3 regions of the Vibrio spartinae genome follow, and region 2 is predicted to be linked to each of the others. Evidence: predicted binding sites of a transcription regulator. Region 2 holds the regulator's gene; each other region holds the start of a gene.

Region 1 (8,048 bases), 830 kb from region 2:
CTGCCTGACCGATTTCATCAAATGCCATGACAACGACGGCTGCACCATAGCGACGGATCAATTTAGCCTGATGGACAAATTTCTCTTTGCCTTCTTTCAAAGAAATTGAATTCACAATCCCTTTACCCTGAAGGCATTTCAATCCTGATTCGATGACCTCCCATTTGGATGAGTCAACCATCACCGGAACTTTAGAAATTTCAGGCTCAGAAGCACACAAATTTAAGAAACGAGTCATACAGGCTTCGGCATCGAGCATCCCTTCATCCATGTTGATATCGATAATCTGAGCACCATTCTCGACTTGTTGTCTGGCAACATCTAAAGCTTCATCGTACTGCTCTTCTTTAATCAGACGTTTAAATCTGGCCGAGCCCGTGACGTTTGTCCGCTCTCCAACATTGACAAAAAGCGTTTCCTTCTCAATCAACAGCGGCTCTAATCCGGATAATCGACATGCTACGGGAATGTCTGGTAAGGCGCGAGGTTCAACCCCTTCGACGGCTAAAGCGATATGACGGATATGCTCAGGGGTCGTCCCACAACATCCACCGACAAAATTCAGAAAACCGGCTCTGGCCCATTCGCCGATATGCTCCGCCATCTCTTCGGGAGACAGATCATATTCACCGAAAGCATTGGGTAATCCAGCGTTGGGGTGAGCAGAGACAAAAGACTCAGAAATTCGGGATAGTTCTTCAACGTAAGGACGTAATTCATCGGGACCAAGCGCACAATTCAATCCAAATGATAAGGGCTGGATATGGCGTAATGAGTGATAAAATGCCTCGGTTGTCTGGCCGGATAGGGTTCGGCCAGAAGCATCGGTAATGGTGCCGGAAATCATGACGGGCAAAGTCGTATTTAATTCTTCAAACACGCTATCAACAGCGAAGGCACAAGCTTTAGCATTCAACGTATCAAAGATCGTCTCCAGCATAATCAGATCAACACCGCCTTTAATCAAAGCGCGTGTCGATTCAGAATAAGCTTTTACTAAACGATCAAAAGTAACGTTACGAAAACCGGGGTCATTTACATCAGGAGAAATTGAACATGTCCGGTTAGTCGGCCCCAGTACACCAGCAACATAGCGCGGACGATCCGGTGTTTTCGCGGTCCATTGATCCGCAACCTCCCGAGCTAACTGAGCAGCGGCAAAGTTGATCTCTTCACTATATGACTGCATATCGTAATCAGCCATGGCAATAGCGGTTGCGTTGAATGTATTGGTTTCAAGAATATCAGCACCCGCTTCAAGATAACTCGAATGAATTTCTTTAATTAAATCAGGTTGAGTCAACACCAGAAGGTCATTATTACCTTTCACATCGCAGTGCCAATCAGTAAAACGTTCTCCGCGATAATCTTCTTCTTGTAAGTTGTATCCTTGGATCATGGTGCCCATGCCACCATCAATCAATAAAATACGTTGTTGAAGCTGCTTTGCTATCTGATGCTTTACACGACTCACTTTTCCGCCCTATCCCTTGCTTTTTGTTTATCCTACCACACAATCATTAGATATCTAGACGTCTATACTGTTATATGATAGAACACTTTAACCGAAAAGAGATCCCCTCATGACCCGAAAAAGTGATTGCTATTTATCCGACATCAAAGGAAAATTTCAACCTCCGTTTTCAAGATGTGAAGAGAAAAAAATGTCGGTCTACCATACACTATGCTTTCTTGCTGCTGCTGCAATGTTGATTGCTTTTTTAAACAGTAAAATAAGTAAGATGCAAACTACTATCGCAATTACTGCTGGTTCAATGATGCTGTCTTTACTGATCTTAATTGCTGGTCAAAATAATTGGTTCCATTTGACACAAATTGCGATAACGACCATGAGTAGTATCAACTTTGAAAACTTTCTTCTCAAAGGAATTTTAGGGTTTCTTCTTTTTGCCGGTGGTCTGGGCATCAAACTCCCTAACTTAAGGGATCAGAAGTGGGAGATCACTATACTTGCTCTTGGTGCCACACTTTTCTCGACTTTCTTCATCGGCTTCTCTTTATATGGCATCTGTCAATTGATCAGCATTCAATTTGATCTGGTGTACTGTCTACTATTCGGTGCGCTGATTTCTCCGACTGACCCGATAGCCGTTCTCGCCATTGTGAAAAAGCTGAATGCCCCCAAAAGAATATCAACTCAAATTGAAGGCGAGTCCTTATTTAATGATGGCTTCGGCTTAGTCATCTTCGTCACGATATTTACGATTGCTTTCGGTTCAGAGCCGCCAACGGTTATCAGTGTTTCCCAGTTGTTTATGCAAGAAGCACTTGGTGGTATCGCATATGGATTCGTTCTAGGAATGATATTCCATTATCTTATCAGTGCGACTGATGACCATTCGATGGAATTATTACTCACGATAGGGATTCCCACAGCTGGTTACGCATTTGCCGAAATCCTTCATGTCTCCGGCCCGCTGGCGATGGTTGTTTCTGGAATTATGATTGGTAACTGGACCCGATTTATTGGATTTTCCAAAGAAAGTGAAGAACATTTGGATCATTTCTGGGAACTCGTTGATGAATTCCTCAATGGTGTGCTTTTCCTTTTAATCGGGATGTCGATGCTACTTTTCAGATTCCACGAAGAAGATTGGATCATGATGGCGATTGCCGTCCCATTGGTACTACTAGCACGCTATTTAAGCGTTTACGTGTCATATATCGGATTCAAACGCTACCGCCAGTACAATCAATGGTCAGTGAAAATATTAACCTGGGGCGGGCTGCGCGGTGGATTAGCGTTAGCGATGGCACTCTCCATTCCATCGGGTGTCCTTATCATTCCAGAAAAACTTATTGATGTGAAAGAGATTATTCTGGTGATGACTTATGCTGTCGTTGTCTTCTCAATTCTGGTTCAGGGGTCAACCATTACATCAATGGTCGAGAAAGCCAAAAAGGCAGAACTCGACAAAGAAATAGAAGCAGCTCAAGCTAAAGAGAATCAGGCTTAATCGGTTCAAAAAAGATGGTTCACGAAAGTGAACCATCTTAAAAATAAAGTAGAGATTTCAATACAATTCATCACAATAGATCATTAAGTGCAATACCAATCCCGATCCGCTGAGTATGGACATTATAATCCACCAAACTTTCACCATAACCATTAAAGTACTGCATATAAAATCTCAGATTATTGGCTTCTTTTAATATTGGATAACTCCAACTCAAACGTAATGCACCCCGGTTATTTTTCTCCAAATTGTCCCGGAGTAGTAAAGTAAACCGATGTTGACCGACACCGTACAGAGAGACAAATTCAAAGTTCCCCATATAATGTCTGATATCTGGGTTATCATCTCCTGAGGTGTCCATCGGAGAAGTTTTATCTCGTTCAGGGATCCGCCACCACGTTTTCAAACTCAAGGCAAGCGGGCCGCCATCATCAAACATCATCTGACCATAAATTCGGTTCCAACTTCTTGATAATGTTCCAGATTGGCCATTAGACTGGTGGTTAATCCCGAATAACCATAGAGAGTTGGTCAAATTACCGATCTTCCAGTCATTATCAAACTGCATAAATAATTCAGGTTCATGAACGATCTCACGAAATGGTGATGAACTCCCCCGATTGTAAACTTGCCACCAAGATTGATTTGTATAGGCGAAATAAAGATCTCCCGTATCACCAATTAAGTGACTGGATATAGGCATCTTAAAACTAATCTGAAATTTAGCCTCATATTTATCCAGTGGTTTATGGTTAAAAGTATCAACATCAGAATAAGGATCACTGTTGGGGTGTGGGTTATATGTAATAGGGAGTATGTAGTTCTCCCTATGGGGAATAATGACAAACTCTTTATTCTCTACCGATTTTTCTTCAGCGACCCTTTGCTCGATTAAAGACTCATCACTCACTCTCTCTTGATCTTTATCTTCCGCGGCTTGAAGAAGATGACAATAACCACCAAGCCCCAAAAATATCAGAAATGAATATTTAAAATAGCAATATATTTTTGTCATTAATCAATATCTCTTCATTCAAATCAGCAAATAAACTAACATCATTTAACAATAAAACAATAGCGTTGGTATCCATTGCATTTTCAAAAACTGAAGACGCCTCGCACCTTGCTGCTGTTAAACGAGGCTAACAAAAACCCCCGACATTGCTGTCAGGAAATTCTCTACTTTTAATGATTTTTTCTTCACGGATAACAGGACCCGAACCCGCGATAGCCTCACGGCAGCATGACAGGCCGCTGTTTTTAAACAGAAAAGCGAACCCACTGAACTACCGCAGTTGGTGAAACCATAGGAGTTGCTCTATCCGCCAGACACAAAAAAACCCTGACATTGCTATCAGGGTTTCAGATAAGTGGCGGAGTGGACGGGACTCGAACCCGCGACCCCCGGCGTGACAGGCCGGTATTCTAACCAACTGAACTACCACTCCGCATTGGTCAGACTATGAAGTCTTTTCTAGCTTTTGCCTTCAGATTCTTCTGAAAACAATTAATTAAAGCCTGGCGATGTCCTACTCTCACATGGGGAGACCCCACACTACCATCGGCGCTGTTTCGTTTCACGTCTGAGTTCGGCATGGATTCAGGTGGGTCCAAAACGCTATGGTCGCCAAGCAAATTTCTTTCAATTCGAAAAGCTGATTCTCTTACACAATCAAGTCTCTAGAGTCCTAAAACCCCTTCGGTGTTGTATGGTTAAGTCTCACGGGCAATTAGTACAGGTTAGCTCAACGCCTCACAGCGCTTACACACCCTGCCTATCAACGTTCTAGTCTCGAACAACCCTTCAGGACGCTTTAAGCGCCAGGGAGAACTCATCTCAAGGCTCGCTTCCCGCTTAGATGCTTTCAGCGGTTATCGATCCCGAACTTAGCTACCGGGCAATGCGATTGGCATCACAACCCGAACACCAGTGGTTCGTCCACTCCGGTCCTCTCGTACTAGGAGCAGCCCCTTTCAATTCTCCAACGCCCACGGCAGATAGGGACCGAACTGTCTCACGACGTTCTAAACCCAGCTCGCGTACCACTTTAAATGGCGAACAGCCATACCCTTGGGACCGACTTCAGCCCCAGGATGTGATGAGCCGACATCGAGGTGCCAAACACCGCCGTCGATATGAACTCTTGGGCGGTATCAGCCTGTTATCCCCGGAGTACCTTTTATCCGTTGAGCGATGGCCCTTCCATTCAGAACCACCGGATCACTATGACCTGCTTTCGCACCTGCTCGAATTGTCATTCTCGCAGTTAAGCGGGCTTATGCCATTGCACTAACCACACGATGTCCAACCGTGTTTAGCCCACCTTCGTGCTCCTCCGTTACTCTTTGGGAGGAGACCGCCCCAGTCAAACTACCCACCAGGCACTGTCCTCGACCCGGATAACGGGCCAAAGTTAGAACATCAAAACTACAAGGGTGGTATTTCAAGGATGGCTCCACACAATCTAGCGACTGCGCTTCAAAGCCTCCCACCTATCCTACACATGTAGGTTCAATGTTCAGTGCCAAGCTGTAGTAAAGGTTCACGGGGTCTTTCCGTCTAGCCGCGGGTACACTGCATCTTCACAGCGATTTCAATTTCACTGAGTCTCGGGTGGAGACAGCGTGGCCATCATTACGCCATTCGTGCAGGTCGGAACTTACCCGACAAGGAATTTCGCTACCTTAGGACCGTTATAGTTACGGCCGCCGTTTACCGGGGCTTCGATCAAGAGCTTCGACCGAAGTCTAACCCCATCAATTAACCTTCCGGCACCGGGCAGGCGTCACACCGTATACGTCATCTTACGATTTTGCACAGTGCTGTGTTTTTAATAAACAGTTGCAGCCACCTGGTATCTGCGACTCCCAACAGCTCCATCCGCAAGGGACTTCACCGTCAAGAGCGTACCTTCTCCCGAAGTTACGGTACCATTTTGCCTAGTTCCTTCACCCGAGTTCTCTCAAGCGCCTTGGTATTCTCTACCCGACCACCTGTGTCGGTTTGGGGTACGATTTCTTGTGAACTGAAGCTTAGAGGCTTTTCCCGGAAGCATGGCATCAATGACTTCACATCCGTAGATGCTCGACATCGTGTCTCAGCCTAACGCAGAGCCGGATTTACCTAACTCTACAGCCTACGCACTTGAACCTGGACGACCGTCGCCAGGCCCACCTAGCCTTCTCCGTCCCCCCATCGCATTCACAACAAGTACGGGAATATTAACCCGTTTCCCATCGACTACGCCTTTCGGCCTCGCCTTAGGGGTCGACTTACCCTGCCCCGATTAACGTTGGACAGGAACCCTTGGTCTTCCGGCGAGGGAGTTTTTCACTCCCTTTATCGTTACTCATGTCAGCATTCGCACTTCTGATACCTCCAGCAGACTTTACAATCCACCTTCAACGGCTTACAGAACGCTCCCCTACCCAATACTCTCACGAGCATTGCCGCAGCTTCGGTTTACAGCTTAGCCCCGTTACATCTTCCGCGCAGGCCGACTCGACTAGTGAGCTATTACGCTTTCTTTAAATGATGGCTGCTTCTAAGCCAACATCCTAGCTGTCTGAGCCTTCCCACATCGTTTCCCACTTAGCTGTAATTTGGGACCTTAGCTGGCGGTCTGGGTTGTTTCCCTCTCCACGACGGACGTTAGCACCCGCCGTGTGTCTCCCGGATAGTACTTACTGGTATTCGGAGTTTGCAAAGGGTTGGTAAGTCGGGATGACCCCCTAGCCTTAACAGTGCTCTACCCCCAGTAGTATTCGTCCGAGGCGCTACCTAAATAGCTTTCGGGGAGAACCAGCTATCTCCGGGTTTGATTGGCCTTTCACCCCTAGCCACAAGTCATCCGCTAATTTTTCAACATTAGTCGGTTCGGTCCTCCAGTTGATGTTACTCAACCTTCAACCTGCCCATGGCTAGATCACCCGGTTTCGGGTCTATATCCAGCGACTGAACGCGCAGTTAACACTCGCTTTCGCTACGGCTCCCCTAATCGGTTAACCTCGCCACTGAATATAAGTCGCTGACCCATTATACAAAAGGTACGCAGTCACCCCACAAAGGAGGCTCCTACTGCTTGTACGTACACGGTTTCAGGTTCTATTTCACTCCCCTCACAGGGGTTCTTTTCGCCTTTCCCTCACGGTACTGGTTCACTATCGGTCAGTCAGGAGTATTTAGCCTTGGAGGATGGTCCCCCCATGTTCAGACAGGATATCACGTGTCCCGCCTTACTCGTTTTCACCTAAACAGCGCCTTCGGTTACGGGGCTATCACCCTCTATTGCGTGCCTTTCCAGACACTTCACCTAACGCTGCAAAAGCTTAAGGGCTACTCCGATTTCGCTCGCCGCTACTCTCGGAATCTCGGTTGATTTCTTTTCCTCGGGGTACTTAGATGTTTCAGTTCTCCCGGTTCGCCTCATTAGACTATGTATTCATCTAATGATAACTGCTGCTGCAGCTGGGTTTCCCCATTCGGAAATCGCAGACTCAAGTGGTTTTTACTACCTCATCTACGCTTATCGCAAGTTAATACGTCCTTCATCGCCTCTGACTGCCAAGGCATCCACCGTGTACGCTTAATTACTTAACCATACAACCCGAAGAAGTCTTTTTTGCTTGTCCTTTTTCCCTGAATACGGCGTTAGCGTCGAAGGCTGCTTGGTCACTATCAGACGATAGCTCCCTACGACATCCTTCTTGCTGCCTTGTCTCAGGCAAAAATTCTCAGCGCAAAAACCTAAGGGTTGATATCATCAACTAATTAGGTGTCACACAATATTTTATACATGAGTGTGTGACTTGGTTTTGCCGGACTCAATTGAATGACACAGAAAAACTGTGCATTTCCAAGAACACTTGATTGTGTTGGTCTTTCTCTTTCGAGAAAGTATTGAGAACTTTTACAAATAATCGTCTGTTTCCAATGAAACACACATTATTTTGTCAGCTTTCCAAATTGTTAAAGAGCAAAGTGTAATACTTCATTAATTCAAGCAACACTTTCTAATGACTTTCAGCGCCACAAAATCGAACCACATCGGTAAAAACCGCTGGTTTGAG
Region 2 (8,048 bases):
GTGTTCAAGACCTGACGACTGATCTCTTCATCGAGTAATGCTTGATGACTTTGTGTGCCGTTTTCCAGCAAACGCAACACCTTCGCCTGCTGGACTGCTCGGCCGAGCCCCTGCATCAACTTGTCCCGTCCGGCTGATGTCAGGCACCACTCTCGCAAGGTCGCAAAATCAGCGGCTTTTCCTTTTCTCAATGCCGCGGGTAACACATTTGACAAGGTATCACCGAGTGGATATTGATAATATTGGCTGCACCAAGTAAATAGTCGAAACAGACTGGCTGACCAAACTGGCTGCTCATCCAGCACTGCGCGAATCGGTTTCAGCACATCATGACTCACATCAGAGTCATGTCCGAGCGCAACCACAATGCCAATCAAAGTCTGTCGCCCAAACGGCACTGAAACCCGTCCACCGATCACAGGCTGACAATGCGCCGGTATCAGATAGTCGAACTGTTTATCTAAAGGGACAGGTAATGCCACTCGGGCAATGGATGGATGCATATCACTGAACATCAGATGTAAAAATCATGGACCACAGTCTAATCGAAGCTATCGTGAAATTCGAGACAGCAATAACAATGGTGAAAATAACAGCAAAACTAGTTGATCACCGCTCATGGATTCTTTAATATAGCGCGCCTTGATGATACGGATGCCCGTATCACAACCGATGTAAGACGATATAATTAACTGACATGTGGTGTCCGGCAACGATCCGGATAGCGACATGGCCCGATTTTGAGGTTCTCCCATGAAAACTGGTATCCACCCAGAATACAAAGTTGTAAGCGCAACATGTTCTTGCGGCAACGCTTTCGAATTCAAAACTACATTGAACAAAGATTCCCTGCACTTGGATGTTTGTGACAAATGTCACCCATTCTATACTGGTAAACAACGTGTCGTTGATACCGGTGGTCGTGTAGATCGCTTCAACAAGCGTTTCGGTGCGCTGAGCAGCGGCAAAAAATAATCTCTCTTCGCTGAGAATTTCAAAAAGGACACCAAATGGTGTCCTTTTTATTTTCCAAAGTACCTCTGGTTCCCCTGACGCAAGTCATCCCAAGCGAGGCTCACTGTCTATTGGTGTGTCATCATCTCTATGACATCAACGTAATTCTTGCATAAAACAGAATATATCAGCATAAACTCCTCCAACCTCTACATATTTATGCAACGTTTAAACACATAATGTCATGATCGCCTAGGCAGCTCCCCAGACATCCATTAGAATGCAGTTTCTTTCCCTATAAAAACGAGACACGATCCTATGTCTGAAGACAACCATCAAGATTCAACTCCCGAAAAAGCATTTCGCCAGAAAGCTTTGGATTATCACGCCATTCCAACCGCAGGAAAAATCGCAATCTCGCTCACCAAACCTGCCGACACCGCTGCGGATCTGGCTTTAGCCTACAGTCCCGGTGTTGCCGAGCCGGTCCGTGAGATTGCGCAGGATGTCGATAATATTTACAAGTATACGGCGAAAGGCAATACCGTCGCAGTTATCTCTAACGGGACAGCCATCCTTGGATTAGGCAATCTGGGGCCGATGGCATCCAAACCTGTGATGGAAGGAAAAGCGTTGCTTTTCAAACGATTCGCCGGTCTGGACTCATTCGACATTCAAGTGAAGCACCGGACGATTGATGAGTTCGTCGAGACTGTCGCAAATATTGCTGATACTTTTGGTGGTATAAATCTGGAAGATATCAAAGCACCGGATTGTTTTGAAATCGAACGACGTCTCATCGAACGTTGTGATGTCCCCGTATTTCATGATGATCAACACGGTACAGCAATCGTCACTGCTGCAGGCATGCTCAATGCAATTGAGCTACAGGGAAAGGACCTGAAGGAGTGTACGATCGTTTGTCTGGGCGCTGGTGCAGCAGCCATTGCCTGTATGGAACTGTTGATCAAATGCGGTGCAATGCGTGAGAAGATCTATATGCTTGACCGCAAAGGTGTGATTCACACCCGCCGTAGTGATCTCAATGAACACAAACAATTATTTGCAAATAATACGGATAAGAGAACCTTGGAAGACGTCATTCAAGATGCCGATCTATTCCTTGGCGTTTCAGGTCCAAACCTCCTGCCGCCGGAAGCATTAGCACTGATGGCTGAAAAGCCGGTCGTGTTCGCTTGCTCAAACCCAGATCCAGAAATCAAACCGGAACTGGCTTACCAAGTCCGCAAGGATTTGATCATGGGAACGGGGCGTTCTGACTACTCAAATCAGGTCAACAATGTTCTCTGCTTCCCGTTCATCTTCCGTGGTGCGCTGGATATCCGAGCCAGCGAAATTAACGATGAAATGAAAATTGCAGCGGTTGAAGCCATTCGCCAGCTTGCCAAAGAAGATGTACCGGCAGAGGTTCTGACTGCGGCCGATATCGATAGCCTCTCATTCGGTCCCGAGTACATTATTCCCAAACCGATGGATCCACGGCTGTTGCCACGAGTCGCCAGAGCTGTTGCGCAAGCCGCTGTTGATTCAGGCGTTGCTCGGATTTCAATGCCTGAAGGCTACATGCAAGATTAATCCAACACACTGGCAGAACATCACGGATACAAAAAGAGGATACACATCGTGTATCCTCTTTTTATTACTTGCATTTAAACATTTGATTCAACTAGGTATTTTTTGCAATGCTTGCTGATAGCTTGCCAGTTGGGCAACCTGTTGATTATAGCGTTGAATATTAGGATAGACAGACAAATCCGCCCGCATATCGGCAAGTTGTAATACCAAATGCATCTGAAAGTCGGCACCACTGAGTTTCTCTCCGGCAAACCATGAACGTTGCGCAAGCGTATCATCGATATAACGCAAGAAAGTAGACACACGAGGCTCAATCACTATCTGATCCATTTTGTTGAGAAAAGAACCAATCAGCGGACGCAGCAAGAATGGGAGTTTTTCTCTCGACTTAATAAAGATCAGCCGCATCACCAGCCACATCATGAAAGAACCTTCAGCGGCATGTAACCAGTAGCGGTAATCCAGTAATGCCTGCCCTGATTCAGGCCGGAAACGATGTTGATGATCATAGGTATCGATCAGATACTCGATAATGGCACCTGACTCGGCAATGGTTTGTTCGCCATCAACAATCATCGGAGATTTACCTAACGGATGAACCGCCTTCAAAGACTCCGGTGCTCCCCAAGTCTTTGGGTCTCGACTATAATGAACAATCTCATATTCGAGTTCGAGCGCTTCCAACAACCAGACCACACGTAATGCCCGAGACTGTTCAAGGTAGTGAACATAGATCATATCAGACGTTCCTTATCTGCAAAGGAAACAACCCCTCTTGTGCATTGTTCCCTTTCTAAAAAGAAATTGATTTCATATTCGCTTGCGGTTAAATCAATTCGTTCAAATCAGCCAGCATGACAAAAAATACTTTATCTGTCTGCGAAGTCAGGCACCTGCGAATTAATCATCATAAGATTCAAATTCAATGCCCATCTCAGTCATGATTGCTTTTGCTTCAGTTGGAATATCATCCGGGCGATCTTTACGCAGATCTTCATCCGTCGGCAAAGGCTGACCCGTATACGCATGCAAAAATGCCTCACATAACAGCTCACTATTTGTGGCATGACGTAAATTATTGATCTGGCGTCTTGTCCGTTCATCAGTCAATACTTTGAGAACTTTCAATGGGATAGAAACCGTAATTTTCTTGACCTGCTCGTTTTTCTTACCATGCTCAGCATAAGGACTTATGTATTCACCATTCCAATCAGCCATTGCTTCCCCTCATTGCCGGAATTCGTCATTATTATCAAAAAAAGTAGGTGTTAATTTTAGCTTTATTTACTGCTACAAGCAAAGACATATAGACGTCTAGAAGTATTGACGTCCCATTAAAAAATCAGTAAAGTGAACCATCATGTCCAATCCGTGTCGATTGAGATTTTCAGTCATGAACGACATCTGTCATCAAGTAGGAAGGAATCACATATGAGCACTCGTAAACAGGCAACCATCGCCGTTCGAACGGGTATTGAGTCAGACACGCAGTACCATGCTGTCGTTCCACCGATTTATCTCTCAACGAATTATGGATTTCCGGCGTTCGGTGAAGTCCCTCAGTACGATTATACCCGTTCCGGTAATCCGAACCGTGGACTGCTGGAACAAGCACTTTACGAACTGGAAGGTGGTCAGGGAGCCGTAATCACCAACTGCGGTACATCAGCGCTTAATCTATGGGTTTCTGCCTTTATCGGCCCCGATGATCTCATCGTCGCACCGAATGATTGTTATGGCGGCACATACCGTTTATTCAATACCCGCGCCAATAAAGGTGACTTCCGGGTGTTATTCGTTGATCAATGCGACGATGCTGCGCTCACTGAAGCCTTAGCCCAGAAACCTAAACTCATTTTGCTGGAAACACCATCCAACCCGCTTGTCCGGGTCGTTGATATCGAAAAAATCTGTCAGCAGGCAAAGCAGGTCGGTGCTTTAGTCGCTGTTGATAATACCTTCCTGACCCCAGTCTACCAACAACCTTTATCGCTGGGCGCTGACTTTGTGATCCATTCGACGACAAAGTATATCAATGGCCACTCTGATGTGATTGGCGGCGTAATTATCAGCAAAACCAAAGCGCACGCTGAACAGCTTTCTTGGTGGGCCAACTGTATCGGAGCCTCCGGTACCCCATTCGATAGTTATATGACACTCAGAGGGCTACGCACCTTGAGCGCAAGAATGCGTTGCCATGAAGAAAGCTCACTGAAAATTCTCGCTTACTTGCAGTCTCAGACGCTGATCGGAACCATTTATCATCCGAGTTTACCGACTCATCCCGGTCATGACATTGCGCAAAAGCAGCAAAGCGGATTTGGTTCGATGCTCAGCTTTGAATTTGTGGGGAGCTATGAAGAGCTGCAACAATTTGTGAGCCGGCTCAATCTGTTTTCATTAGCGGAGTCACTCGGTGGTGTCGAAAGTTTAATTTGTCACCCGGCAACGATGACCCATCGTGCGATGGGTGAGGAAGCACTCCACAAAGCCGGTATTACTCTACAATTATTACGGCTCTCGGTCGGCTTAGAAGATGTCGATGACTTGATTGCCGATCTGGATCAATCCCTAAATTGGGTAAAGGAGAATCGTTGATGACCACCGTACGCCACCTCCATAAATTCGGAGGAAGTAGTCTGGCTGATCCGGCATGTTATCGCCGCGTTGCTCAAATTCTCAAAGAGTATTCGCAAAGTCACGACCTAGTTGTGGTTTCTGCAGCGGGCAAAACAACCAATCAACTCATTGCTTTTATTGAGAATCTAACCGTCAAACCGCAACAGGCCCAAGCAATTTTGGGTCAGATTCAACAGTTTCAACACCAGTTAATTGCAGACTTGCTCGAAGGAGAAGCCGCTCAAGCACTGACGAACCGAGTGAGTGATGAGTGCATGATCCTCGCTGAACTCAGTGCCCCACTAAGTGCCGCCCAACAGGCATTCGTATTAGCTCATGGTGAGATGTGGTCATCCCGTTTAATGGCAGCGTTACTCAACCAGCAAGGATTAATGGCGATTGCACAAGACGCCAGAGCATTTTTACGCGCTCACCGAGAGACCCAACCGGAAATCGACCGTGCCCAGTCTTATCCGCTATTGAAGGAAATTCTGGCTCAACATGGTCATCAACGGATCGTGATCACTGGATTCATCGCTCAAGACGAAGCCGGAGAAACCGTGCTGCTGGGGCGGAATGGTTCCGATTACTCAGCGACCATTATTGGTGCACTGGCAGAAGTCGAGCGGGTAACAATTTGGAGTGATGTCGCCGGTGTCTACAGTGCAGACCCGAGAGTCGTCACTGATGCCTGCCTGCTGCCGCTCCTTCGTCTGGATGAAGCCAGCGAACTGGCTCGCCTCGCTGCACCCGTCTTACACAGCCGGACATTACAGCCGGTAGCGCAAAGTGCGATTGATCTGCATCTCCGGTGTAGCTATGACCCTGAAGCCGGATCAACCCATATCGAACGGGTACTTGCTTCAGGACGGGGTGCCAAAATCATCACGTCTTTGGATGAAGTCTTACTGATTGAACTGAGTTTCTCACGCGGACACGATTTTCAGCGTCTGTACAAACAGGTGATCGAGCAACTCAAGCGAGCCCAGCTCATACCGCTTGCTTATGATAAGCAAGAAGACCAGTATCGCATCCAGCTTGCTTACACGGCTGAAATTGCTTCTGGTGCTTTATCCTATTTGCAAGATGCCGCTATTGAAGCGGAAATTCGCCTCAAAGAAGGCTATTCACTGGTCGCCGCCGTCGGTGCCGGGGTGACCAAAAATGCCAACCACTGTTTCGGTTTTTATCAGCAGCTCAAACAGGCTCCGATTGAATTCCTCTGTGAATCTGAATCAGAATTGAGTCTGGTCGCGATACTTCGTCAGACATCCATGGATACTTTGGTCAATCAGCTACATACTTACCTTTTTCAGGCTCAGAAACGCGTGGCACTCGCACTCTGCGGCAAAGGCAATATTGGCTCAAGTTGGCTCAAGCTCTTTGCGGAACAGAAAGCCGAGCTGGAAAAGCGCCGGGGGATGAGTTTTGAACTGGTTGCGATCATCGATAGTCAGACCTACTGGTTTGATGAACATGGCATTGACCCGACAAAGGTCGCACAACATTTTCTTGAAGAATCCATTCCCAATGATGGTCAAGGATGGCTACTCAAACTCGGACAGATCCGCGGCTATGATGATGTCATCGTGCTGGATGTGACCGCCAGTGCTGAACTCGCCGGACAATATATTCAGATCGCAGAACAAGGAATGCACCTTATTTCTGCCAACAAGGTCGCGGGCTCTTCAAGTAGTGAATACTACTATCAAGTTAAAGACTCTTTTACAAAGATCAGCCGTCACTGGTTTTACAATGCGACAGTCGGTGCTGGTCTGCCGATTAACCATACGGTGAGAGATCTGCGGGAAAGCGGAGATGAGATCGTCGCTCTGTCCGGGATTTTCTCAGGAACACTGTCTTGGCTCTTCCAACAATACGACGGGACTGTCCCATTTAGTGAATTGGTTGATCTGGCTTGGCAACAAGGCTTAACCGAACCCGATCCGAGAAATGATTTAGATGGCTCCGACGTCATGAGAAAATTGGTCATTCTGGCGCGTGAGTCCGGTCTGGATATTGAACCCGGTCAGGTCACTGTCGAATCACTGGTGCCGGAAGAATTACAGTGCCTCTCTCTGGATGACTTTCTTGACCAAAGCGCTCAACTCGACATTCAGCTTGCTGAACGTCTGGCAAAAGCACAGAGAGAAGATAAAGTGCTGCGTTATGTCGCTCGCTTGGAGAAATCAGGCAAAGCCTCCGTCGGTGTGGAAGCATTACACCGAGAGCATCCATTAGCCAATCTACTACCGTGCGATAATATCTTTGCCATCGAAAGTAAATGGTATAAAGACAATCCATTAGTGATTCGCGGCCCCGGTGCCGGACGAGATGTCACTGCGGGTGCAATCCAGTCAGATATTAATCTACTTTCCAGCCTGTTATAACAAATCCATTCTCGATCACATATTTAATTGTTCAGGAGCCGAAAGGCTCCTGATTTGTTTCTAAACTCAATTGGGTTAGACACGAAGAAATGTGAAAAGCCTTCATATAAACATGAATAATATTCATGCTTATATTATTGACATCAAAAACAATTCAATAGAATATCTAGACATATAGACGTCCAAATGTCGATTAAAATCCGATTAGCCATCATTCACGGGAGAGAGAAGATGGGATACTCATATGCTGGACATATTGATGCACTGAATCAGAACATTAGTGAATTATCCGGGGACCTTAACGTCTCTTTTGAGTTTTTCCCGCCCAGTTCACCGAAGATGGAAGAAACGCTCTGGAACTCCGTGCAGCGCTTAAAAACCTTACAGCCCAAATTCGTCTCTGTTACCTACGGAGCGAACTCCGGAGAACGAGAGAGAACCCATGCCATTATTAAAGAAATCAAATCCCGGACCGGTTTAGTCGCAGCC
Region 3 (8,048 bases), 2.0 Mb from region 2:
ACAATGAAAGCACCGAAAGCTAATCCAAAAGAAACCTGACGATATTGGGGGGTATGGCATTCGATCATTCATTTGTCCTGTCGTTTATCCTGTGACCAACGTAACATTAGTCCCCTAATTAATAAAATATATTAAAAATATCGTTGCTATATAATTTGTATATCATGGAAATTCGTCAACTGAAACATTTCACCGCGATTGTCCAATCCGGGAGTTTTACCGCAGCGGCTCGATCGCTGCATATTGCCCAGTCAGCTTTGAGTATTTCGATTAAGAAATTTGAGCAGCAATTGGGAACCCGTTTGCTCAAAAGAGATGAGCGTAAAGTGAGTATGACTGATGAAGGTCTGGTACTGTATGAATATGCGCAACGTATTTTACAACAGGTCGATGATGCTCACTTAGCAATGGATGAATTGAAAGGTCTGGTAAAAGGGGAGGTTCGTTTGGGAACGCCGAGTATGACCGGGTCTTATTTTTTCCCTGAAATTGTCATGGCTTTTAAGAGTCACTATCCGAATCTGAAAATGACGGTAGTTGAGGCGGGTGGTCAGTCCATCCGGAATATGTTGTTGACCGGAGAATTGGATATTGGTGTGATTTTAAACCGGGATATCCCTGAGGGACTGAGCGTTGATCCGTTACTGACATCACAGATGGTCGCAGTTGTCGGTCAACACCATGAATTGGCCGATACTGCCCATATCCGTCTGGATACTTTTTTACAACATGAGCTGGTTACCTTTCAACCGGGTTATTACCATCGAGAATTTATTGAGCAAGCCTGCTTGGCTCATAATTTTCATGCTCAGATTTCATTTGAAACCAATCTGTTACCGATGATTTTAAGGATTGTGAAACGTGAGTATGCCATCAGTGCATTACTTGAATTGGTGACGGAACAGGAACCGAGTGTTCGTGCGATTCCTTTTGATCCCCCGGTACCTGTGCATTTGGCATTAGCGTGGCGTAATGATGGCTATCTGTCTTATGCAAATCAGGCCTTTATTCAGTTTGTGAAGAACCATGTGTCTTAAGATACAGTCAGTATAAAGTTGAAATTGTTAGTCAGAGCAATGTGTATACGTTGAAAGCGTGCTAGGTTTAAAGCAGATCGTTTCATGCTGAACTAGCGATCAGGGAGGTTGAAATGGATGCTGATATGTACTTGCCGTGTCAACCTTATTGGTTATGTCGGTCTTTGATGTTGACATTCTACGTCGTGGTGGCATGTGTGGTTGTTTGGATGATTATCCTTGTCATTCGTGAATATATTCGCATTAAGAATCGTACCAAATATGTTCAAGAACGTCGCAAATTGCATTATAAAGAAAGGCATCGATTGAAATCTGAACGCGTGATCAAACGTTCAAGGCGACCGAGAAGGCGAAGATAATTCGTTGCTTATGCCTGAATACGATGTAGAGCCCGCTATCCTGAAAGGAGCCTGATGATGGATGTTCAGGTTTTTTATTATGCACCATGTAAGCCTGATTGGTTGTGCCGACCGGCTCTGATCGTGATTGGTATTATGCTTGTGATTGGGCTGATTTTATTCATTCGGCTTGTCATCCGAGAATATTTGCGGATTCACCGGACACAATATGTTTTAAAACGCAGACGCCTCCATTACAAACAACGACATAAGTTGAAACCATATCATCCCATGCGTTGGCCAAGAACGCCTCGTGATTAGCGATGGCGAGTTATTTCCTGATCCAGTTGATACTGCAATGCCAGTGATTGTTTCGTTGTTCCGAAGTCTTGAATAAACGTGGCAAGACGAGTTCTGGCAACAGCGAATTGCCGAGCTTTGATTGCCATCTGAACCAGATAAAACTGAGACTGGAATCGCTTTGGGTCATGTTTCAGTGCCTGTAAAAAATATTGATTTGCCTGCAAAGTGTTTCCGGATTTGAGTGAGCAGAGCGCGGCATTCTCATAGCTGGCTGCAATCTGAGGATAGTTTGCTCTTGAGTAAACTTGTGCGAAATAGTTTTGGGCCTGTTTGACATCCCCCTGTTTACATAGAAATGTCCCATAGTTGTTGTATACATCCGGATGGTTCGGATGTTCGTTCAGTGCCAGAACATATTGTTGTTTGGCTTTGTCTGTTTCCCCAACCGTTTCATAGTAATAGGCTTGCGCGAGTTGTAATCGAATATAATGGGGGGCGATTTTGCCAGCCTGTATCAGATTGAACAGCGCTTTTTGAGGTTCATGACGGTGAAGGTAGGCAATACTCAGGGTAATTCTTGCGTCTGCAATCCGGTCATGCTCAGAAGGGGAAGGTGCTGTATGGCTGCAACCTGAAACGATCAACCACCATCCTAGAATTAACCGACGTGTCATATAATACCCTCCGCTCAATCACGCTTTCGTTTATCTGATGGATGATAAAATGATTTAACAGCGATGAAATATGGCAGCGTATATCTTGCGACGCAGATAAAAAAGAGCGACCTGAATTCAGGCCGCGCTTGGATAAAATGATGTTGTTTTAATCATCTTTGGTAAATTTATCTTCACTGAAATGTTCCAGATCATAGGGCGTTTGTTGGTAAACACAATAGTTGAGCCAGTTTGAAAACAGCAGATGTCCGTGACTTCGCCAGCTGGCGATGGGCTGATTGTCGGGGTTATCATTCTGGTAATAGTTGACTGGGATGGTTGGCTCCAAGCCTTCGCCTAGATCCCGGACGTACTCACCGTGTAGTGTGAAGGCATCATATTCAGGATGACCAGTCACAAACACATGACGTTTATCCGGGCTGGTTGCCAGATACATCCCTGCATCTTCTGAAGTCGCAAGGATATCGAGACTGGTATTTTCGCGAATGTAATCAACGGGAAAATCTGCATATCTGGAATGTGGGGCAAGAAAAGAGTCATCAAATCCACGAATCAGGGGATGAAAATCTTTCTGTAGGGAATGCGTATAGACTCCGGAGAGCTTTTCCTTACGCGTCAGTTTTGGCAATCCATAGAGAATATTGAGTCCTGCCTGAACAGCCCAACAGACATATAAAGTTGAAGTCACATGATCTCTCGCCCATTGGATGATGGATTCGAGGTGCTGCCAGTAGACAACATCCTCGAAATCAACCAATCCCAGCGGTGCACCCGTCACAATTAATCCGTCGAAGTAACGGTCTTTCACCATCTCAAATTGCCGATAAAACATATCTAAATGTTCTTCGGGCGTATTACGGCTCGGACGGTTATCGATCCGTAAAAGTTCAACATCTACTTGCAAGGGGCTATTGGAAAGCAGGCGTAAAAATTGAGTTTCGGTCTCAATTTTTTTAGGCATCAGGTTTAGTATCAGCACTTTGAGGGGTCTGATTCCTTGAGTAGAAGCTCGAGATTCATGCATGACGAAAATTTTCTCATGCAGAAGCACATCAGTTGCAGGAAGTTGATCAGGAATCTTTATCGGCACAGTATCACTCTCACAATAAATCTATCTGGACGTCTATACATCTAAACTTAACCGAATCGATCATATATGTCGAGAAAAAATCAAGTACACATGTGAGCTGATATTTTATTATGATTGGTGTTTGTACAATGGCTGCCCATTTCATGCTGAACGATGGAAAAAGTACAATCGTAGAGACAGAGATGACGAAAATTACCACAGATAAGCGCTCACGCTGAATGATTAGCCTATCTGTGGTAACAAGAGATGAGATGACAGACAGTCGTCAGATTTATTTATGAAAACTTGGGCAGAAGAAATCTGCTCGCCACATGAGCTTACGTCTGCCTTTCATCGACAATAGAACGTCTTTGCCTTTCATTTGAGGATATGCAAGCAAAGGCGGCAAATCATCGATATCATTGGCTACGGCTTTATAAGCCCGGATACAAGTAAAAGTTGAATCTAAATTGTCTACCAGCATCTCATGGGATAAACAAATACCTAGCTCATCACGTCTCATTCTATGTTCCTTCTGTTTTTGTCCTTCCAGTCTTTTCCCGGTATACCACATACTTTTTGGATGATATTTATAATATATGCAGTAGCTCCAACACTTCGTATAAAAAGTATACAACCTATATGGCAACACCAAGGACATAAGCGCTCATTTCTTTGTGATCTTTGCCAAGATTTATAATGAAATTTTTAAAGTTGTTTTCGTGATAACAGCCTCTTAGATCCGCGGTGTGTTTCAGTCAAATTAGCTCATGATACTAACGCTGACTTAGATGATGAATTTATTGTTATTTTTACAAAATCCTGACAATATGAATGACGGAACATCGATGTGATCGGCGTTGCTCTGATGAAGAGAAACTTTTTGTTTGAGGTGAAACAATCAGATACTGGTCATATTCTTTCGTTTATTCATCAATAAAATAGCGATAGTCGGGTAGATAAGATCTACAATAACAATGCTAAAATTGCTGTTTTTACAGCCCGGGTCAATCCAGAATAGAAGTAGAGCGGTATGAGTCATCCAACGAGTACGATCTTGACAGAAAGCGGTACCAATGAACTTGAGATTATCGAGTTTCATATAGAAAAACGTCTACCGAATGGTGGCACTAAAACTTGTTACTATGGTATTAACGTGGCAAAAGTCCGGGAGGTCATTCAAGTTCCGGAAACCACCGATTATCCGAATGCTCAGCCACATATGGTTGGGGTGTTTTCTTCTCGGGATATATTAACCCCGTTGGTTGATCTGGCTGGCTGGCTTGGTATCCCGAAGTCACCGGATGTTGAGAGCAAGTTTGTTATCGTGACGGATTTTAACCGGATGACAAATGGGTTCTTAATCGACAGTGTCAGCCGAATTCATCGTATTTCCTGGAATGATGTTGAATCGCCAAGCCAGTTTCTTGAAGCCGGTGAACAGGATTGTGTTGTTGCTGTCGTACGCAAAGAAGGGCATCTGATTATGATTCTGGATTTTGAAAAAATCATTGCAGATATTAACCCTGAACTGAGTATGGAGAAATATGACGTCAAAACGGATAAAAGCGTCGACCTGAATCAGAAAATGGTAAACAAAAGAAATGCCAAAACCGTTATGGTTGTTGATGATTCTGCGTTTATTCGTAGTATGATTCAAGACACACTGAGTTCTGCCGGTTACAACGTCATTGCCTGCAAAGATGGCGGTGAAGCTTTTGAAAAACTCATGAATATTGAACAAGCTGCCGCGACAGAAGGTGTGCAGGTTCGAGAATTGATTGATGCGGTGGTGACGGACGTTGAAATGCCTCGTATGGATGGGATGCATTTGGTGAAACGGCTGAGAGATAATAACTCATATCGTGATACGCCTATTGTGATGTTCTCTTCGCTGATGAGCGATGATAACCGCCATAAAGCATTGACATTGGGAGCCAATGATACGATTACCAAACCGGAAATCGGTAGATTGGTGAGCATGATGGATCAATATATTTTTGAGACCGAGTAGCCAGACTTGAATCAGTATATTCATGCTGTCCAGTTTTGACGCTGCATTTCGGTTGATGGGGTATTTTGTTTTATCAGACAGCTTATTTAGGTGCATCACTGGGGGGATTGAATTACGATGCTGAACATTTTTATTATTGTTGCATTGTTAGTCTTGTTCTTTCTTTTTGCGCAGCGCTACATCATTAAAAAAGATGATACTAAAGAATTCAGTTATCGACGATTCGGACCGCTGCTTAACCCTGCTGAAAGTATATTTTATCGTGCATTAATTGAAGCGGTCGGGGAGCAGGGGGTTGTATTTGCCAAAGTGAATATGGCGCAGTTATTGGTCCCGACAGGTCTGAAAAAGAAAAAAGATATTTTTATTGCCAGCCACAAGATTTCAAAATATAGCTTTCAGTTTGTTGTCTGTGACCCCAGAACATTTGAAGCCCGTGCGGTCGTTGAACTCGACAATGGCAAATCGTTGAGTAAGGCTAAAATCGAGCGCGAAAAACTACTATTGAGTGTCTGTCGCTCTGCCAATATCCCTCTGATTGGAACAACCATCAAATATAGTTATCAGGTGAGTCGCCTGCGGCGACTTTTAGCCGCTCATATCGATTTGATTGAAGCTGATAAAGAAGTCCGATTCTGTAAAAAATGTGGTAGCCCGATGATCATTCGGGTGGCGACGCAAGGCGACCATAAAGGGAGACGATTCTTTACATGTAGCCGTCAACCTCACTGCAACTATACGGAGAATTATAATGTCGTTTATGAAGATAATGAGGAGGCGAACTAAGTTTACAATGAGGTATTAAGCCGATTTATAACGCTCAACATTATTGTCAAGCGACGTTTGTGAGTCTCCCTGACAAATCCGCACTTGATTCTTGCCATTTTTTTTCGCTTTATAAAGTTCAATGTCTGCCAGTTTCAAAATGTCAGAGAGGTTATCGCCATTACGGTAACGACAGATCCCGATACTTAACGTCAGCTGTAACCGTTTGTCACCGAAGTTGAACAAATGATTGCTAATGGTGTAGCGAAGTTGTTCACCGATTTTTTTCGCCTCATCCAAGTCTATATCAAGCAGGGTGACACAAAACTCTTCTCCGCCAATTCGAAAGAGATTTTCATCACCGACGATACGGCTGATGATCAGGCTAGTTTCGATCAAAACCTTATCACCGATATCATGACCAAAGCGATCATTAATCTGTTTAAAGTAATCAATATCGAGGATCAGCAAGCTTAAATGCTGTTGCTCTTTTTTTGTACTGGTAAAACGATGGAACGATGTTGACAGAGATAATCGGTTATGTGCACCGGTCAAGGAGTCTCTGGACGCGAGATACATTAGTGAGTTTTCAATGTCGGAACGATTGGATTCATAAAGATGCGACACCATCCAGATTCCGATATAGCAAAGTACCAGATTAGACATGCTTTCTAACATGCTGTAGCTTCCATCCAGGTTCAGCTTCATCACGATGATTGTGGATTGAATCACCAAGAACAGACCGCTGGTATACATGCCGTGTTTGATGCCGAGTAATAAATACAGCACGATCGGGGCAAGACAGCTCCAGACAAATAATCCCTGAGCAATCGGTTGAAAGTAGGTCCCGACCAGCAACATAAACATCAGATAATAAGCGTAATAAAGAATGTACTGCTTGGGATATCGTTTTTGTTTGAGTTGGGTATAAATGAAGTAAGAATAAACGGACAAAACACATTCAACGAAGGCGAGAAAGAACTCGTTTCGATAAATGACATGGAAGAGAGCATAGAACAACGCTATCAACGTTAAAAATAGACAGATACCGGAAAGCACAGAAGTTCTGAGCAAATATGATTTATTAGGTAATCGGTCATCCATTTTAAGAGCGTTCTGCATATGTTCTAGCCAATTGAGGTATGTTACGCAATCATTGTAATACTTCAACTAATTTTTTGGGTTAATGTCACAAAATTGGACTCGTATTACAATTTGTATTCACAGGGGAAAGTGGTGGCATTTCGCCGAAGAATGCTTGGAATTGAGCAAAAAAGATTCATGTTGATGAACTTAAAGGCAATCGGTTCATTTTCAGGGAAATTTTTCTTGCACAACGTTAAGACTGTCGTTAATATCCTCTCCGTTCTTGATTGATGCGTCCGTAGCTCAGTTGGTTAGAGTATCGCCTTGACATGGCGGGGGTCGGTGGTTCGAGTCCACTCGGACGCACCATACAAGAATATATTGACACCCTATGCGTCTGTAGCTCAGCTGGTTAGAGTATCGCCTTGACATGGCGGGGGTCGGTGGTTCGAGTCCACTCAGACGCACCAAATTCAGATAAAGCCCGCTATATGCGGGCTTTATTGTTTCTATATCATTATTGTTTCTACATCATTGCTTCTACGCATATCATGTTTATCCCTGTCCTTTCTTCTGCTCACGGAACGATTCAGGATGATCAACACGATTAAAACGGTTGTATCACTTCCTGCATTTTTCAGATTGCATCATATTGATGGCATGGATAAATGTCTGCTGAATATCCGGTATGCGGAGTGCCTTTGCTTCATCTAACAACGCCAGTGCTTTGGCGATGTCGTGTTCACTCACCGCATGTTCGAT

Evidence for each region. Region 2 encodes MetJ, which represses methionine synthesis genes. Its sites were predicted from a motif close to TTAGACNTNTANANGTCTAA; they were not measured.
Region 1: a site for MetJ is predicted at 1,521-1,540, ahead of metH (methionine synthase). Genes of this name have one in related genera too.
Region 3: a site for MetJ is predicted at 3,468-3,487, ahead of metA (homoserine O-acetyltransferase MetA). Genes of this name have one in related genera too.

What each region holds. Positions count from the first base shown of each region.
Region 1 is NZ_AP024907.1:3,487,598-3,495,645, forward strand. It holds gene metH (methionine synthase) at 1-1,474, opposite strand, end outside; gene OCU60_RS15655 (cation:proton antiporter) at 1,665-2,978, shown strand; gene OCU60_RS15660 (phospholipase A) at 3,049-3,993, opposite strand; tRNA gene OCU60_RS15665 (tRNA-Asp) at 4,350-4,426, opposite strand; rRNA gene rrf (5S ribosomal RNA) at 4,495-4,610, opposite strand; rRNA gene OCU60_RS15675 (23S ribosomal RNA) at 4,688-7,578, opposite strand.
Region 2 is NZ_AP024907.1:314,556-322,603, reverse strand. It holds gene priA (primosomal protein N') at 1-503, opposite strand, end outside; gene rpmE (50S ribosomal protein L31) at 754-975, shown strand; gene OCU60_RS01365 (malic enzyme-like NAD(P)-binding protein) at 1,273-2,550, shown strand; gene OCU60_RS01360 (glutathione S-transferase) at 2,638-3,288, opposite strand; gene metJ (met regulon transcriptional regulator MetJ) at 3,451-3,768, opposite strand; gene OCU60_RS01350 (O-succinylhomoserine (thiol)-lyase) at 3,982-5,148, shown strand; gene OCU60_RS01345 (bifunctional aspartate kinase/homoserine dehydrogenase II) at 5,148-7,559, shown strand; gene metF (methylenetetrahydrofolate reductase) at 7,791-8,048, shown strand, end outside.
Region 3 is NZ_AP024907.1:2,289,269-2,297,316, reverse strand. It holds gene OCU60_RS10115 (MFS transporter) at 1-68, opposite strand, end outside; gene OCU60_RS10110 (LysR family transcriptional regulator) at 165-1,037, shown strand; gene pilW (type IV pilus biogenesis/stability protein PilW) at 1,693-2,352, opposite strand; gene metA (homoserine O-acetyltransferase MetA) at 2,501-3,442, opposite strand; gene OCU60_RS10095 (hypothetical protein) at 3,714-3,944, opposite strand; gene OCU60_RS10090 (chemotaxis protein) at 4,455-5,435, shown strand; gene OCU60_RS10085 (DUF2726 domain-containing protein) at 5,553-6,221, shown strand; gene OCU60_RS10080 (GGDEF domain-containing protein) at 6,237-7,304, opposite strand; tRNA gene OCU60_RS10075 (tRNA-Val) at 7,579-7,655, shown strand; tRNA gene OCU60_RS10070 (tRNA-Val) at 7,680-7,756, shown strand; gene OCU60_RS10065 (MalM family protein) at 7,908-8,048, opposite strand, start outside.